Regions from separate parts of the Cupriavidus sp. 01L415 genome, predicted to be linked through region 1. Evidence: riboswitches for the same ligand, from Rfam matches in the RefSeq annotation. Region 1 holds a riboswitch; the other holds the start of a gene.
The links. Region 1 has a riboswitch for glycine ahead of AC1DOX_RS28320 (D-amino acid dehydrogenase). Riboswitches for the same ligand answer to the same signal wherever they lie in the genome.
Positions count from the first base shown of each region.

Region 2: it holds a riboswitch for glycine, as region 1 does, so the genes downstream of both, gcvT (glycine cleavage system aminomethyltransferase GcvT) here and AC1DOX_RS28320 (D-amino acid dehydrogenase) in region 1, are expected to answer to the same signal.

Region 1 covers NZ_JBFTSP010000038.1:15,587-23,146, forward strand. The annotation lists gene AC1DOX_RS28285 (haloalkane dehalogenase) at 1-300, shown strand, start outside; gene AC1DOX_RS28290 (hypothetical protein) at 378-698, opposite strand; gene AC1DOX_RS28295 (cupin domain-containing protein) at 889-1,269, shown strand; gene AC1DOX_RS28300 (hypothetical protein) at 1,321-1,788, opposite strand; gene AC1DOX_RS28305 (GGDEF domain-containing protein) at 1,927-3,525, shown strand; gene AC1DOX_RS28310 (EF-hand domain-containing protein) at 3,672-4,007, shown strand; tRNA gene AC1DOX_RS28315 (tRNA-Leu) at 4,086-4,172, shown strand; gene AC1DOX_RS28320 (D-amino acid dehydrogenase) at 4,239-5,507, opposite strand; glycine riboswitch at 5,678-5,777, opposite strand; gene AC1DOX_RS28325 (type 1 glutamine amidotransferase domain-containing protein) at 5,947-6,624, opposite strand; gene AC1DOX_RS28330 (LysR family transcriptional regulator) at 6,740-7,560, shown strand, end outside.
Region 2 covers NZ_JBFTSP010000005.1:193,683-201,242, forward strand. The annotation lists gene gcvP (aminomethyl-transferring glycine dehydrogenase) at 1-1,011, opposite strand, end outside; gene gcvH (glycine cleavage system protein GcvH) at 1,119-1,499, opposite strand; gene gcvT (glycine cleavage system aminomethyltransferase GcvT) at 1,602-2,729, opposite strand; glycine riboswitch at 2,840-2,960, opposite strand; glycine riboswitch at 2,982-3,069, opposite strand; gene AC1DOX_RS12300 (glycine zipper 2TM domain-containing protein) at 3,324-3,545, opposite strand; gene AC1DOX_RS12305 (UvrD-helicase domain-containing protein) at 3,804-5,900, shown strand; gene AC1DOX_RS12310 (response regulator) at 6,300-7,052, shown strand; gene AC1DOX_RS12315 (ATP-binding protein) at 7,057-7,560, shown strand, end outside.

The DNA of each region.
Region 1 (7,560 bases):
CGCGACCTGCCGATCGATGGCGATCCGGAAGACGTGGCGGCGGTGGTCGAGGCGTATGGCAACTGGCTGGCCGCGAGCGAGCTGCCGAAGCTGCTGGTCAGCGCGGAGCCGGGCGCGCTGCTCACCGGGCGCGCGCTGGCGTTCAGCCGTACGTGGCCGAACCAGCGGGAGGTGACCGTCGGTGGCGTGCACTACCTGCAGGAAGATTCGCCGCACGAGATTGGCGAAGCGCTCCGCGCATTTATCCGGGGTTTGCCTGCAGCGGCTGAAGGTGTGCTGAACGTGCCTGAGAAGACGTGAACGACACTGATGATGATGCGGAACATGGACGGCCGATGCGATGTGCGACGTCGTCGCGCCCGGCCGCCCCGGTCGCCTCAGCCCCGGCGCACGGCCGTGACCTTGCCCCCCAGCACATCGAGCGTGCGGCGTTGCGGGTTGTAGTCCATCGTGCCGGGCATGCTCAGGCCCTCGCGGTTGCCGAATCGCCACGCGCAGCCCTTGAGCAGGGCGATGGCGTCGGCCTCGGTCTTGCCGATCAGCGTATCGTCGCCAAGCTTGTCGGCTTGGCAGCCCTCGGGCGTGCCGCGACTGCCTTGCGGTCCCGGGTTGGCGACCGGCGCGGCGGGCGGCTGGGCCGCACAGCCGGCCACAACGGTGGAGAACACGAGCGCGCTTGCGGTGACGTGGCCAGACATGCGGCGCGACACGGAACGGAGCACGGCTAGGTGACGGGTCGATTGGCGTCGGAGCAGGGTCATGCGGGTCCTCATGAGGGGATACGGTGGAAACAGCTTAGTCGAAAATCGCGGCGCGTCACCGGGTTTGGCAACGCCGGCCGGTCGCCTACACTGGCTGCAGCGTGCTGTGGACAGCGGGAGGCAACCCATGACGGCATCACTCGTATTCCAGCGGCTGTTTGCGGATGGCGATGGTGAATCCCATCTCGCTGCGCTCACCGTCGACACGACGACGCGCGACTTCGCGCCACCTGCCAGGCCCTTTGACGTCTCGGCGTTCTCGACGGCCACGCGTCAGGGGTTTCTGCATTTGCCGGCGGACTGGTCCGGCGACCTGCATCCGTCGCCCATCCGCATGTGGATCTTCCTGTTGACCGGCGAGATGGAATTCACGGCGTCCGATGGCAACCGATGCTTCCTGCGGCCGGGCAGCGCGCTGTTGCTGGAGGACACTCATGGCAAAGGCCATGTCAGCCGCGTGATCGGGCAACAGGCGGTGTCGATGGCGGTGGTCGAAGTGGCGGAATGAGCGACGCGTCCGTGTCCATGCCGTCCTTGCCGACGGAGCGGATCACGGATGTCAGAGTTTTTGCGCCGCCGCCAGCGTGAAAATCTTGGCCCATCGCCTGGCTGTTCCGGCATCCTTGACGGGAATGGTCCAATCGGCCTGGGCGTGATGGTCCAGTGTCAGGGCCACCGTCCATCCACTCTCCTGCCGGACGGCCCGCGCTTGCGCGATGTCGGCAAAGATCATGACGATCCGTTGCCCGTCCATTTCCAGCACGCCATTCTTGCGCTCGGCATCGACGCGCAGGCTGCCCCAGTCGCCCGACAGTGAAAGGATGCGTTCGCGCTGGATCCGCTTGCCGTGGACCGCCTGGTAGCGTCGCAAGGCCATCATGCCAAGCGCGGTCAGCGCGGCCAGCAATGCAATGACGGCTGCCGCGCCGGCCACCACGCCGAACGCGGCGGCCACCTTCTGGTACATCTTGACGACGCCGTAGACAAAGGCGGCGATCAACGCCAGTCCGGCAAGGATGAGTGGCACGTTGGTGTCCGATGCGTCTGGTGAGTGAGTGGGGGATGGCGGCGCTCGGGCGCGTCGCCAGGCCGGACCGTCGCGCCCTATAATGGGTCGCCCCGCATCGCCTGATACGGGCCTTGCTCTGGTTCGGCCGACCTTTTCATGCCATCGTATCCTTTCGTCCTTTGCCTGACCATCGCCGTGGTGTGCAGTGCGGGCATGGCCGTCGCCACCTGGCCGCGCCGCGATGACCCCACCGTCAAGGCCTTCCTGGTCCTGGCCGGCGGCGTGATCATCTGGAGCGGCGGCCGGCTGCTGGAGATCAGTTCGACGGACCTGGCCGGGCGCATCTTCTGGGCCAAGCTCCAGTACGTGGGCATCGTGGGCGTGCCGATCGGCTGGCTGGTGGCGATGGTGCACCTGAGCCGGCCCCGCTTCGTGGTGCCGTGGTCGATGTTGTCGGTTCCCGTCCTGGCGGCGGTGCTGACCGTCGTACTGGTCTTCACCAACGAACGCCACCACTGGATCTGGACATCAATCGAGCTGATGCCGCCGGGCGTGGCGCCCGGAGCGGTCTTTCGCCACGGCGCCGGCTATATGCTGGTGGCCGCCTGGTCCTACCTGCTGCTCGGGCTGAGCCTGTACTTCCTGTTGACCGCCGAGGTGCCCAACGCCGCATTGTCCCGGCGTGGGCGCAATATCCTGGCGTGGGGGCTGGCCTTGCCGCTGCTGACCCACATCGCCTACCTGCAACGCTGGACCGGCATGCTGGGCGGCGATCTGACGCCGGCCACGTTTTCCCTGATGACCGTCCTCGTCTGGTTCTGCGCGCTGCGCACCCATCTGGACGATATTGGCCATTACGCGCGGCTGCGCGTGTTCGATGCCATCGGGGAGGGCTGCGTGATCCTTGGCCGGGACGGCCAGATCGTCGAGTTCAATCCGGCGGCGGCTCGCCTGTTGCCCGAACTGCGTCGCGGCCATCCGCCACCGGCGCCGTGGGCGGAGGCGTTGTGGGCCCCGCTGACCTGCGACGAGCCCGATGCCGCGCCGACGCCCCGCATTCCTGCCGGAGCGCACTACGAGCTCACCGTGGAGTCGGTCTGCCGGCTGGATGGCAAGGTGATCGGCACCCTCGTGTTCATGCGCGACATCAGCCGCTACCAGTCGCGCGAACTGGCGCTGACCGCGCAGCTGGGCCAGACCGAGGAGCGCCTGTCACGCGTGCAGGCCGATCTCGACATCGACGCGCTGACGGGCATTCCCAACCGGCGCTACTTCCAGCGGGAGTCGCTGGCGGCCGTCACACGCGCGTTTGAACAAAACGAGGAACTGGGCCTGCTGATCCTCGACGTCGACCTGTTCAAGCAATACAACGACCTGTATGGCCACCCGCGCGGCGACGAGTGCCTTCGCGAGGTGGCGCTGGCCCTGACGCAGGTGCTGACCGGTGCGCAGTTCTGTGCGCGGCTGGGCGGGGAGGAATTCGCGGCGTTGCTGCCGGCATCGACCCAGGACGAAACCCGCAACGTCGCCCGGCGCATGGTTGCTGCGGTGCGGGACCTTGGCATTGCCCACAATGGCACGCCGGTGCAGCCGTTCGTGACGATCAGCGTGGGCGCGGTGTGCGCGGTGCCCGAGGCGCCGGGGCTGGAGCCGCTGTTGCACCGTGCGGACAGCGCCATGTACCGCGCCAAGCGAGCGGGACGGAATCGCTTTGTGCTGGATGGAAATATTTACATGGGTCTCCAAAACAACTGAATTCCCGAGCGGTCGGATCGGGGCGATGATCTCGCGGGGATGCGTTTCGCACAGGTCCCTTTTCCTGATAATCCCGGCCGGGGCGATGTCTTCGCGAGCGCCGCACCCCATGGCCGCTTTCCGCAAGAGAGTTCGAGGAGACGATGATGATTCCACTGCAACTGATCCGGGCCAGCCTGATGCTGGCGGCATGTCTGGTGTTTGGCACGGCAGCCGCGCAACAGGCGCCGGCCGAACCGCGGCCGGCCAATGCGAAAGAGGCCAAGGCGATGTTCGCGGAAAAATTCAAGGCCGCCGATGTCGACCATGACGGCAAGCTGACGCGTGCAGAGGCGGAGGCGGGCATGCCCGAGGTCGCCAAGCAGTTCGACCAGATCGATACGAAAAAGACGGGCGCGGTCACGCAGCGGCAGATCGGGGCCTACTTCGTGGCCAAGGCCAAGCAGCGCAAGACCGCGCAGGATCCGGGCAGCCTGAACTGATGCGGGATGGCTGTTCCGGCTTGATGCGGGAGGGGCTTGCAATCTGCAAAATGTTCTGTAAAATGCGCCGCTCACCTTGCCCAGGTGGCGGAATTGGTAGACGCACTAGGTTCAGGTCCTAGCGGTGGCAACACTGTGGAGGTTCGAGTCCTCTCCTGGGCACCAGCATTAAAAGAAAGGCCTGCATTCGCAGGCCTTTCTTCATTTTTGCGGCCCTCCGCGTCGTTGGTGTCAGGCCTTGACGGTCTCCAATCTCGCGCCCGCGATCGACGACGCGTGCGGTTCCGCCGCCTGCCGTATCACCTCTCCCACCATATCCGCCGTGACTGCCGACAAGGTCCATCCGAGATGGCCGTGGCCAGTGTTGTAGAACACGTTGGCCCGATGACCCCGCCCCACGCGCGGCATCATGTTCGGCATCATCGGCCGCAGTCCCGCCCAGGGCACCACGCTGCGCGTGCTCACGCCCGGGAAGCATGCATGCACCCAGTCAATCAGCGGACGGATGCGATCGGACCGGATGTCCCGGTCGATGCCATTGAATTCGGCCGTGCCCGCGACGCGAAACCGGTCCGCGCCAAGCCGGCTGGTCACGAGCTTGGTCTCGTCATCAAGCAGGCTGACCGTCGGCGCCGATGCCTGGCTTTCCGCATCGTTCAGGTTGACCGTGATCGAGTAGCCCTTGACGGGGTAGATGTTCACGCGGTCGCCAAGCTGCCGGGCCATCTCGCGGCTGGCCACGCCTGCGCAGACCACCACGCCGTCGAACACGCGCGATGCGGTCTGGGCGCCGTCGGCGGCCACCACGGTGACATGCCGGCCATCCGAGGTCACCGACTTCACATCCTGGTTGTACAGCGTGGTCACGCCCAGCCGGCGGACCGCGGCTGCCAGCCCTGAAGTGAACTTGTGGATATCGCCCGTGGCATCGCTTTCGGTGTAGTAGCCGCCGTAGTACTGCCCGGCCAGCGTGGGTTCGATCGCGCGGATTTCGTCGGGCGTCACGGCGCGGCGATCCAGCCCGCCTGCAGCCAGCAGCTTCGACACCTGCCCGGCGTGGTCGAAGCCCGCCTTGTTCCGGTAGATGTGGAGGATGCCCTTTTTCTTGAGATCGAAGTCGATGCCTTCCGCCTCGGCCCACGCGAACAGGTGCTGGCGCGCGGCGATGGCGAGCCGCGCCGTCTCGATCGTGTTGGTGCGGTAATGCGGCATGGATGCGATGAACTCCGCGAACCAGCTCAGCTTGTGCCACGTGGGGCGCGGATTGACGAGCAATGGCGCGTCGCTGCGCAGCATCCACTTGATGCCCTTGGCCAGCGTGGACCAGTGCGTCCAGACTTCGGCGTTGGACGCCGATAGCTGGCCGCCGTTGGCGAACGACGTTTCCATGGCGGCATAGCGGTGCCGTTCGAACAGCGTGACGGAGAATCCGCGCTTGGCCAGGGCGTAAGCCGTGGTAACGCCGGTGATGCCACCGCCGATAACAGCGATTGTCTTCATGATGTCAGGTCTTTCAGGACGTCGTGAGTGGGAGTCCGTGGCGCACCATGCGCGACGAACGCCCCCTCTGTCCTTGACCTGAGAGATTCACGACGACGCGCCATGGGCGCGCATCGCTTGCTCCTTCGGTACCGCCGGCTGACGTGATGCCGGGGTTCTTCAGAGTTCGATGGCGGATACCGGTCCTTTTGCCTGAGAGTTTCCGGGGCGGTTGCTCCTTCGGCGCTGCACCTGCCGGGCGGCAGGAACAGGCTCTCCCGATATCGCGGGTACAGCGGGTACAGCGGCACCAACTATGCCACATGACGGACCGGGATGGCGATTGGGGCCATCCCGATGCGTGCGCGGCGTCCTGCGTCGTCCAGCGCACGTGGATCGGCAACCGGGGGGTAGGATACCCGGGGCAGGACCCCCCGCAAGGAACAGTCAGCGCAAGTGACTACCGCAGCAGCTGCAGCAGCGCGTGGGCCCCTGCCTCCGACGATGCCGGGTTCTGCCCCGTCACCAGTTGCCCATCGGTCAATACATAGCTGGCCCAGTCTTCCCCGCGCGAGAAGATGCCGCCCTTGGCTTTCAGAACGTCCTCCACCAGGTACGGCACGACGTTGGTCAGCTGCACCGCCTCTTCCTCGCTGTTGGTGAATCCCGTCACCCGCTTGCCCTTGACCAGCGGCTGGCCGTCGGTACCCTTCACGTCCCGCAGCACCCCCGGGGCATGGCAGACGGCGGCCACGGGCTTGCCGAGCCGGACGAACGCCTCGATCAGGGCGACGGAGCGCTTGTCTTCGGTCAGGTCCCACAGCGGGCCGTGACCACCAGGATAGAAGACGGCGTCGAAATCATCTGCCTTCACCTGATCCAGCGTCAGGGTGTTGGCCAGCACTTGCTTGGCGGCGGCATCGCCATGGAAGCGGCGCGTGTGATCGGTCTGCATCGTGGGGTCATCGCTCTTCGGGTCGAGCGGTGGCTGGCCGCCCTTGGGCGACGCCAGCGTCAATTCCACGCCAGCCTCCTTGAACACGTAATAAGGTGCCGCAAGTTCCTCCAGCCAGAAGCCCGTCTTCTTGCCAGTATTGCCYAGCTGGTCGTGAGAGGTCAGSACCATCAGGATCTTCATCATCCATCTCCAGTTGCAGGTCAGAGCCCACCGGGCATGTCCCGGCGATGGCAACATCCTAGTCAGAGGACTATGATTCGCAAACTTCGAAGATTCGATTTCTGCTATCCAAAATATGAATATTGGAAGCAAGGACCTGAACCTGCTCTACGTATTCCATGTGCTGTATCAGGAATGCAATGCGTCACGCGCCGCGTCCCGCATGGCCCTGAGTCAGCCGGCGTTGAGCCACAAGCTCAACCGGCTGCGGGAGGAACTGGGCGATCCATTGTTCGTGCGTGCACCGCGCGGGTTGTCGCCCACGCCGCGTGCGCATGAACTGGCGCCGCAGGTACAACGGCTGGTGGGGGATCTGGATGCCTTCTATGACGCGTGCGATGGCCGTGACTATCTGGCGCGGTCCGAACACATCCACATCTACACCACGGACTACATGGAGCAGGTGCTATTGCCAAAGCTGTTGCCCCGGCTGCGTCGCCATGCCCCGGGCGTGGTGCTGGTCACGCACAACACACGTGGTGTGCTGCCGCGCGACGAGCTGGAAAAAGGCACGTGCGACCTGGCGATCGCCGGTTTCTACGAGAACCTGCCGGACACGTTCCATCAGCAGCGGCTGCGCAGCGAGGACTTCCTGGTGCTGGCCTCCCGCGCCAACGAGCGTCTGGCGCAGGGGCTGGATCTCGATGCCTTCCTGGCGTGCGAGCATTTGCTGACCACGCTGACCGGCGACCTCAACGGCATCGTCGACCGTGCGCTGGCGGCGCGCGGCCTGGCGCGGAATGTCGTGGCGGGGCTGTCCAGCTTTGTCGCGCCGACGCGCGTCATCCGTGGCACGGACCTGCTGCTGACCTGCCTGCGTTCCGTGGCAGAGGAGGCCGTCAGTCGCGACCCGGAGCTGGTGATGCTGCCGGTGCCATTCGCGTTGCCGCAGGTCGA
Region 2 (7,560 bases), on a different contig from region 1:
CTGCTCGCGCGTCTGCAGGGCCAGGCGGTAGGCCTTGTTGCCCTGCGCGTCGATGGTCACGCCGACCAGCCGGCCCGGCATCGACCGCTTGAAGTCGTCCTTCACCGCCATGTACCCGGCGTGCGGGCCGCCAAAGCCCAGCGGCACGCCAAAGCGCTGCGAGTTGCCCACGGCCACGTCGGCGCCCCATTCGCCCGGTGCGGCGATCAGGGTCAGTGCCAGCAGGTCGGCGGCGGCGACCACCAGGCCACCGGCCGCGTGCACCGCGTCGGCAATCGCGCGGTAGTCGGCCACGTCACCGTTCACGCCCGGGTATTGCAGCAGCACCCCGAACGCGTGGGCCTGCGCGGCATCGGGGGCGGGGCCGACCTTCACCTCGATGCCCAGCGGCAGCGCGCGCGTGCGGACCACTTCCAGCGTTTGCGGCAGGACGTCGTCGGCCACGTAGAACGTGTTCGAGGCGTGTTTGTTCACGCGTTGCAGCAGCGTCATCGCCTCGGCGGCAGCGGTGCCTTCGTCGAGCATCGATGCGTTGGCGATGTCGAGGCCAGTCAGGTCGGTGACCATCTGCTGGAAGTTCAGCATCGCTTCCAGGCGGCCTTGCGAGATTTCGGGCTGGTACGGCGTGTAGGCCGTGTACCAGGCGGGGTTCTCGAAGATATTGCGCAGGATGACGCCCGGGGTGAGCGTGTTGTAGTAGCCCTGGCCGATAAAGCTCTTGAGAACCCGGTTCTTGCTCGCTAGGCCGCGCAGCTTGGCCAGCGCGGCTTCCTCGGTCAGCGGTTCGGTGAATTCGCCCAGCGGCATGCCGTCGCGGCGGCGGATGGCGGCGGGCACCACGGCATCGATCAGCGCGGCGCGGCTGTCATAGCCGAGCACCTTCAGCATGTGTTGCTGTTCGGGGCCGTCCGGGCCGATGTGGCGGGCGGCGAAGGCGTCGCGCGCCTCCAGTTCGGCCAGCGTGGGCCGTGTACCTTGGGCGGCAGCGTTCATGGGGAGCGGGGCGTTCATGGCAAGGGTCTCGTGGGTGCGCGGCGGCAGGTGGTCAGCCGTGCCGCCGCGCGGGCATCTTCAGGCGCCGTCTCCTGGCTCGGGAGCCGGCGTGGGTGCGTCCGGGCTCAGGCGCCGACGCTGGCCTTGTAGGCGTCGACGTTCATCAGGCCGTTCACGTCGTCGGCGTTGGCCGGCTTCAGCTTGAACAGCCAGGCGTCGAAGGCGTTGGCGTTCACCGATTCCGGCGATGCCGTGGCGGCTTCGTTCACGGCGATGACTTCGCCGGCCACCGGGGCGTAGATGTCGGAGGCCGCCTTCACGGACTCCACCACCGCCAGCGCGTCGCCGGCGCCGACCGACTTGCCGACTTCCGGCAGTTCCAGGAAGACGATGTCGCCCAGCGCGTCTTGCGCGTGGTCGGTGATGCCGATCGTCAGCGTGCCGTCGGATTCGACGCGCACCCATTCGTGCGACTCGGTGTACTTCAGGTCAGCGGGGAAATTCATGAGGGTTCTCCGGGATGCAGTGTGTTTCTTGTTTCGGACGCCTGCCGGCTGGCCAGCCGGGCAGGCGAGATGGCGACCGTTGGGTGATGCCAGGCGGATGCCTCAGCTCACGAGTGCCTTGCCATTGCGCACAAACGGCAGTTTAACCACAGTCGCGGTCAGTTTGCGGTCACGAATCTCGACCTGTACCTCGGTGCCGGGGGCAACATCGGCGGGCAGGCGGGCAAAGGCGATCGACTGGGAAAGCGAGGGGCTGAAGGTGCCGCTGGTGATCTCGCCTTCGCCGGCCGGCGTGATGACGCGCTGGTGCGCGCGCAGCACGCCGCCCTTGTCGCGCAGGATCAGGCCGGCAAATGTCTTGTGTTGTCCGCTGGCGGTCAGCGCAGGCTTGCCGACGAAGTCGCGCTCGCTCTGCAGGTCGACGGTCCAGGCCAGGCCGGCATCCAGCGGGGAGGTGTGGATGTCCATGTCCTGGCCGTAAAGGTTCATGCCGGCTTCCAGGCGCAGCGTATCGCGCGCTCCCAGGCCGGCCGGGCGCACGCCGGCGGCTTCCAGCTTTTCCCAGATGCCTGCGACGTTCTCGGCCGGCACCACAAGTTCAAAGCCGTCTTCGCCGGTGTAGCCGGTGCGGGCGACCATCAGCTCGCCGACGGCCGGGTCCTGCACGACCAGCGCGTTGAACGGCTTGAGCGCGTCGGCGGGCTGGGTGGACGGAAAGGCCTGATAGACCTTCTGGCGGGCGTTGGGACCTTGCACGGCGATGATCGCCAGCTTGCTGACGTCGGCCGGGGCCACGTCGCCGCGTCGAGGGGTGATGGTGACGCCGCTGCCGGTGGCGGCATTGCGGGCGCGGATCCACTCGATGTCGCCCACCGCGGTGCTGGCGTTGACCACCAGGCGGAAGCGGTCCTCGGCAAAGAAGTAGACGATCAGGTCATCGATGACGCCGCCTTTCTCGTCCAGCATGCACGAGTACAGTGCCTTGCCGGGTGTTTGCAGCTTGTCGACGTTGTTGGCCAGCAGGCCACGGAGGAAGGTGCGCGTGTTGGGGCCGGCCAGGTCGACCACGCACATGTGGGAGACGTCGAACATGCCAGCGTCACTGCGCACGGCGTTGTGCTCTTCAATCTGGGAGCCGTAGTTGACCGGCATGTCCCAGCCGCCAAAATCGACCATGCGGGCGCCAAGGGCGCGGTGGATGGCATTGAGGGGCGTGGCCTGMAGCGTCATGGAATTCCTTCGGGGGCTCTCGCGGTTCAGAAACCGTGGTTCGAAAACGAAAAAAGGGTCGTCCGCCGCATCGCTCGGTCACAACAATGTGCAACCTAGCCGCTGCGGCGGATGACCCCTCTGTCCTCGATACCTGAGAGATTACAAGGCTCGCGCCTCGTGCGCCCCTTCGGTGGACATGCTCACCATGCGCTTGGGCAATGGCGGATGTCGCTCTCCAGAGTGCGGCATGCATTGTGTGCATGTTGCATGCCGATCCGACCAGTCCATGGTGCCTGAGAGTTTTCGGGTGATACCCCTTCGGCGGCGCAGTCGCTGCGCGCTCTCCCGGTCGGATGCGCGAGAATGTACGGGACCGGTTTGCCTTTGTCAAACGGCGAAACGCGCGGCCAGGTTTCGCGGCGCCATGTCCTTCGTATGCGGCATCCGCCACAGGGGCTACAAGGCGAAGAGGCGGCGGAGTGGCGGGATGTGCGCCAGGCTCACCCCGCCGGTCCGGCCTCGCCGCGCAGTCTTCCCTCAGTCACCCGCCCCTCTGTAATTCCTGCCGGCCGCGAGTAACCGCTACGTCCGGCAACTTCACGCTTGCCGGAATCAGCGGTCCTTGGTGACGACGTTACCCACCACGCCACCCACCGCCGCGCCGCCGACGGTGCCCAGTGCGCTACCGTTGGTCAGCGCCGCGCCGCCCAGGGCGCCCACGCCCGCGCCGATCGCGGTGTTGCGTTGCTTGGGCGTCATGTCCGCGCAGCCGCCAAAGGCAACCAGCGTGACGCCGATCAGGGTGACTTTCGACAAGGTTCGCAGCGTGCTCATGATGGCCTCCAATGTGTTGAACTTGCCATCCGCGCCGACCATGGGCCCGCGCGGCCATGACTCAGAGAGGCAAACTCCATGCCCCGGCGGCCGCGACTTACGAAGTGTTACCTCGGTGGGTCCGTCCGCCGAAAGAGCCCGTTGCGTGTCCGCTATCGGTCACCGGCGGGCCGGGCACCGCGTGTTAACATCGTCGGCTTTCGCGTACCACCTGCTGCGTGCGCCATCCGGCACCTCGCCCTTGCTCCTTCCCGCCCCATGACCCACGGACTCAACGCCGCCCAATCCGAAGCCGTCCGCTATCTGGACGGACCCTGCCTGGTGCTGGCCGGCGCGGGCTCGGGCAAGACGCGGGTGATCACGCAGAAGATCGCGCACCTCATCGAGGACAAGGGCTTCGAGCCGCGCCACATTGCCGCCGTCACCTTCACCAACAAGGCGGCCAAGGAAATGCAGGAGCGGATTGCCAAGCTGATGGAGGGCAAGACCACGCGCGAGGGCAAGCGCATTCCACTCAAGCAGTTGACCGTCTGCACGTTCCACTCGCTCGGCGTGCAGATCCTGCGCATGGAAGCCGAGCATGTGGGCCTGAAGCCGCAGTTCTCGATCATGGATTCCGACGACTGCTTCGGGCTGGTGCAGGAACAACTCGGCACGACCGACAAGAAGCTGATCCGCAGCGTGCAGAGCACGATTTCGCTGTGGAAAAACGGCATGATCGATCCCGAGACCGCGCTGGCGCAGGCCGCCAATGCCGACGAGCACCAGGCCGCGATGGTGTATCGCAACTACGTGGCCACGCTGCATGCCTACCAGGCCGTGGACTTCGACGACCTGATCCGCCTGCCTGCCGAACTCTTCGCGCGCGATGAAACCGTGCGGCTGAAGTGGCAGAACCGGCTGCGCTACTTCCTCGTCGACGAATACCAGGACACCAATGCCTGCCAGTACCAGTTGCTCAAGCAGCTGGCCGGCGGGTCGCACCTGCGTGCGCCGGCGTTCACGGCCGTGGGAGACGACGACCAGGCGATCTACGGCTGGCGCGGCGCCACGTTGGATAACCTGCGCCTGCTGCAGACTGACTTTCCCGACCTCAAGGTGGTCAAGCTGGAGCAGAACTATCGCTCCACGGTGCGCATCCTGGAAGCCGCCAACGCGGTCATCGCCAACAATCCCAAGCTGTTCGACAAGAAACTCTGGTCGGAGCACGGCATGGGCGATCCGATTGCGATTCACCCCATGAACGACGAGGAACACGAGGCCGAGTCCGTCGTGTTCCGCCTGTCCGCGCACAAGTTCGAGCGGCGCGCGCAGTTTCGCGATTACGCGATCCTGTATCGCGGCAACCATCAGGCGCGGCTGTTCGAGCAGATCCTGCGGCGCGAGCGCATTCCGTATGTGCTGTCGGGCGGCCAGAGCTTCTTCGACAAGGCCGAGATCAAGGACATCTGCGCCTACCTGCGGCTGATCGCCAATCCGGACGACGATCCCGCCTTTATCCGCGCCATCACCACGCCGCGGCGCGGCGTGGGCAATACCACGCTGGAGGCGCTCGGCACGTTTGCCGGCCAGGCCAAGGTGTCGCTGTTCGAGGCCGCGATGATGGGCGGCATCGAAGGCAAGCTGCAGCCGCGCCAGCTGGAACCGCTGCGCGTGTTCTGCGAGTCGATGGTGCGGCTGGCCGACCGCGCGGCCAAGGACCCGGCGACCGTGGTCCTGGACGACCTGATGGCGGGTATCCACTACGAGGCCTACCTCTACGACACCTTCGACGAACGCCAGGCGCAGTCGCGCTGGACCAACGCGCTGGAGTTCCTGGACTGGCTCAAGCGCAAGGGCACCCGGCCGGAGCCGGAGGGCGAGGGCGAAGCCACGGGGTTCGACAACGCCGACGGCTTTGGCGACGAAGGCAAGAACCTGCTGGAGCTGACGCAAACGGTGGCGCTGATGAGCATGCTGGAAGGCCGCGAGGAAGATCCGGACGCGGTGCGCTTGTCCACGCTGCATGCCTCCAAGGGCCTGGAGTATCCGCACGTGTTCCTGGTGGGCGTGGAGGAGGGCATCCTGCCCCACGCTCGCGAAGACGAGGACATGAGCGACGAGAAGATCGAGGAAGAGCGCCGGCTGATGTACGTGGGCATCACGCGCGCCCAGCGCAGCCTGCAGATCAGCTGGTGCAGGAAGCGCAAGCGCGCGCGGGAAACGTATTCGTGCGAGCCGTCGCGTTTCATTGGCGAGATGAAGCTGGAGGAAGCGCCCGCCCCGAAGGACGAGACCCCCGCCATGAGCCCGAAGGACCGGCTGGCCGGACTCAAGGCGCTGCTCGGCACCGCTGGCAAGACCGCGCCGGGTTGAGGCGGACGCCGGCAGCGCTTGATGCCGGTACAAGCTGGACAAGACTGGCGCGACACGCCCTCCTAGGATGAGCGGGCGCGAAACGTTGCGGTGACATCGCTTCGGCGATGACATCTCGATGTCTTGCGTCGTGCCGTGGCCTGCCCTTCGGCTGCGGTGCGGCCGGGCCCATGCGAGCCTGGCTTCTTCCCTGTTGAACGCTCCTGGCGCGGCAGTGCCGGGGGCGTTTTTTTCGCTGTGTCGTGACGAGATGCGGCCCGTCTTCGCATGCATGTGGCGCAGTCTGCACGTATCGAAATTGATACAAAACGGCGATAGCCGGGATGGATCCATTTGGTACAGTGGACGGCCGATCGCCCCGGCGTTTTCAGACGCCTCCCGTTGGACGATTGCCGCCGCATGCCCCTCCCGTATCTGCCCATGGACCGTTCATCTTCCCTGCCTATCCGCCTGCTGATCGTCGATGACGATCCCCAGATCCGTGCCATGCTGGCTGAATATCTTGCAACCTTCGGCATGGAAGCCGATGGCGCGGAGGGCGGGGCAGCGATGCGTGCGGCGCTGACGCGGAACGACTATGACCTGGTGATCCTGGACCTGTCGCTGCCCGGCGAAAACGGCCTGACGCTGTGCCGCGAGATCCGCGACCAGGGCAACCTGCCCGTCATCATGCTGACCGCCCGCGCCGAGCTGGCCGACCGCGTGGTGGGTCTGGAGGTCGGGGCGGACGACTACGTGACCAAGCCCTTCGAGATGCGCGAGCTGGTGGCGCGTATCCATACGGTGCTGCGCCGCAGCCGTGCGGACGTGCATCGTCCCGCGCCCACTTCGGCGGGCCACGAGCTGCGATTTGGCGCATGGCGCCTGAATACGACCTTGCGCCAGCTGGTGGATGCCGAAGACACGGTCGTGCCGCTGTCCAACGCCGAATTCCGGTTGCTGTTGACCTTCATCGAACATCCCAATCGCGTGCTGGACCGCGAGATGCTGATCAACCAGGCGCGCGGCCGCGATCTCGATGTGTTCGACCGCAGCATCGACCTGCTGGTGTCGCGCCTGCGCCAGAAACTGCGTGACGATCCGCGTGACTCCGCGTTGATTCGTACCGTGCGCGGCGAGGGCTACGTCTTCACCGGCAACGTGGAGCACTGACCGCATGGCCGCTTCGACACCGCCGTCGGCCGACGGCGGCCGACCCGAGGCGCAGGCCTGGAATCGCCCCCGCGCCCGCCGGTTCGATTCGATGTTCGTCCGGCTGTTTTTGGTGATGGCCGCGATCATGCTGGCCGTGCACGTGCTTGGCGTGACCGTGATCGAAGGGTTGTTCCCGCGTCCCGGTTCCGAACGGTACATGGAGCGCTTGCGCCGTGCGGCGTCGGAGGCCGAGGCCGCCGGCAAGCCGGTGCCGACTGTCCCGCCTCCGCGTCCCATGGACAGATTCATGCCGCCGCCACCCGGCGAGCGGCCGTTCGGTCCGCCGCCCGGGCCGGGCATGGAAGGGCGCCCAGGTCGCGGTCCTGATGGCGGTCCGGGCATGCGCCGCCCCGACGGCGAGCGGCGCGGGCCACCGCCACACCTGCGCGGCATCTGGCCGCCGCACCCGGGCATGTTGCTTCAGCTGCTGGCGATCCTGACCGCTTCGTGGGTCGGCGCACGCTTG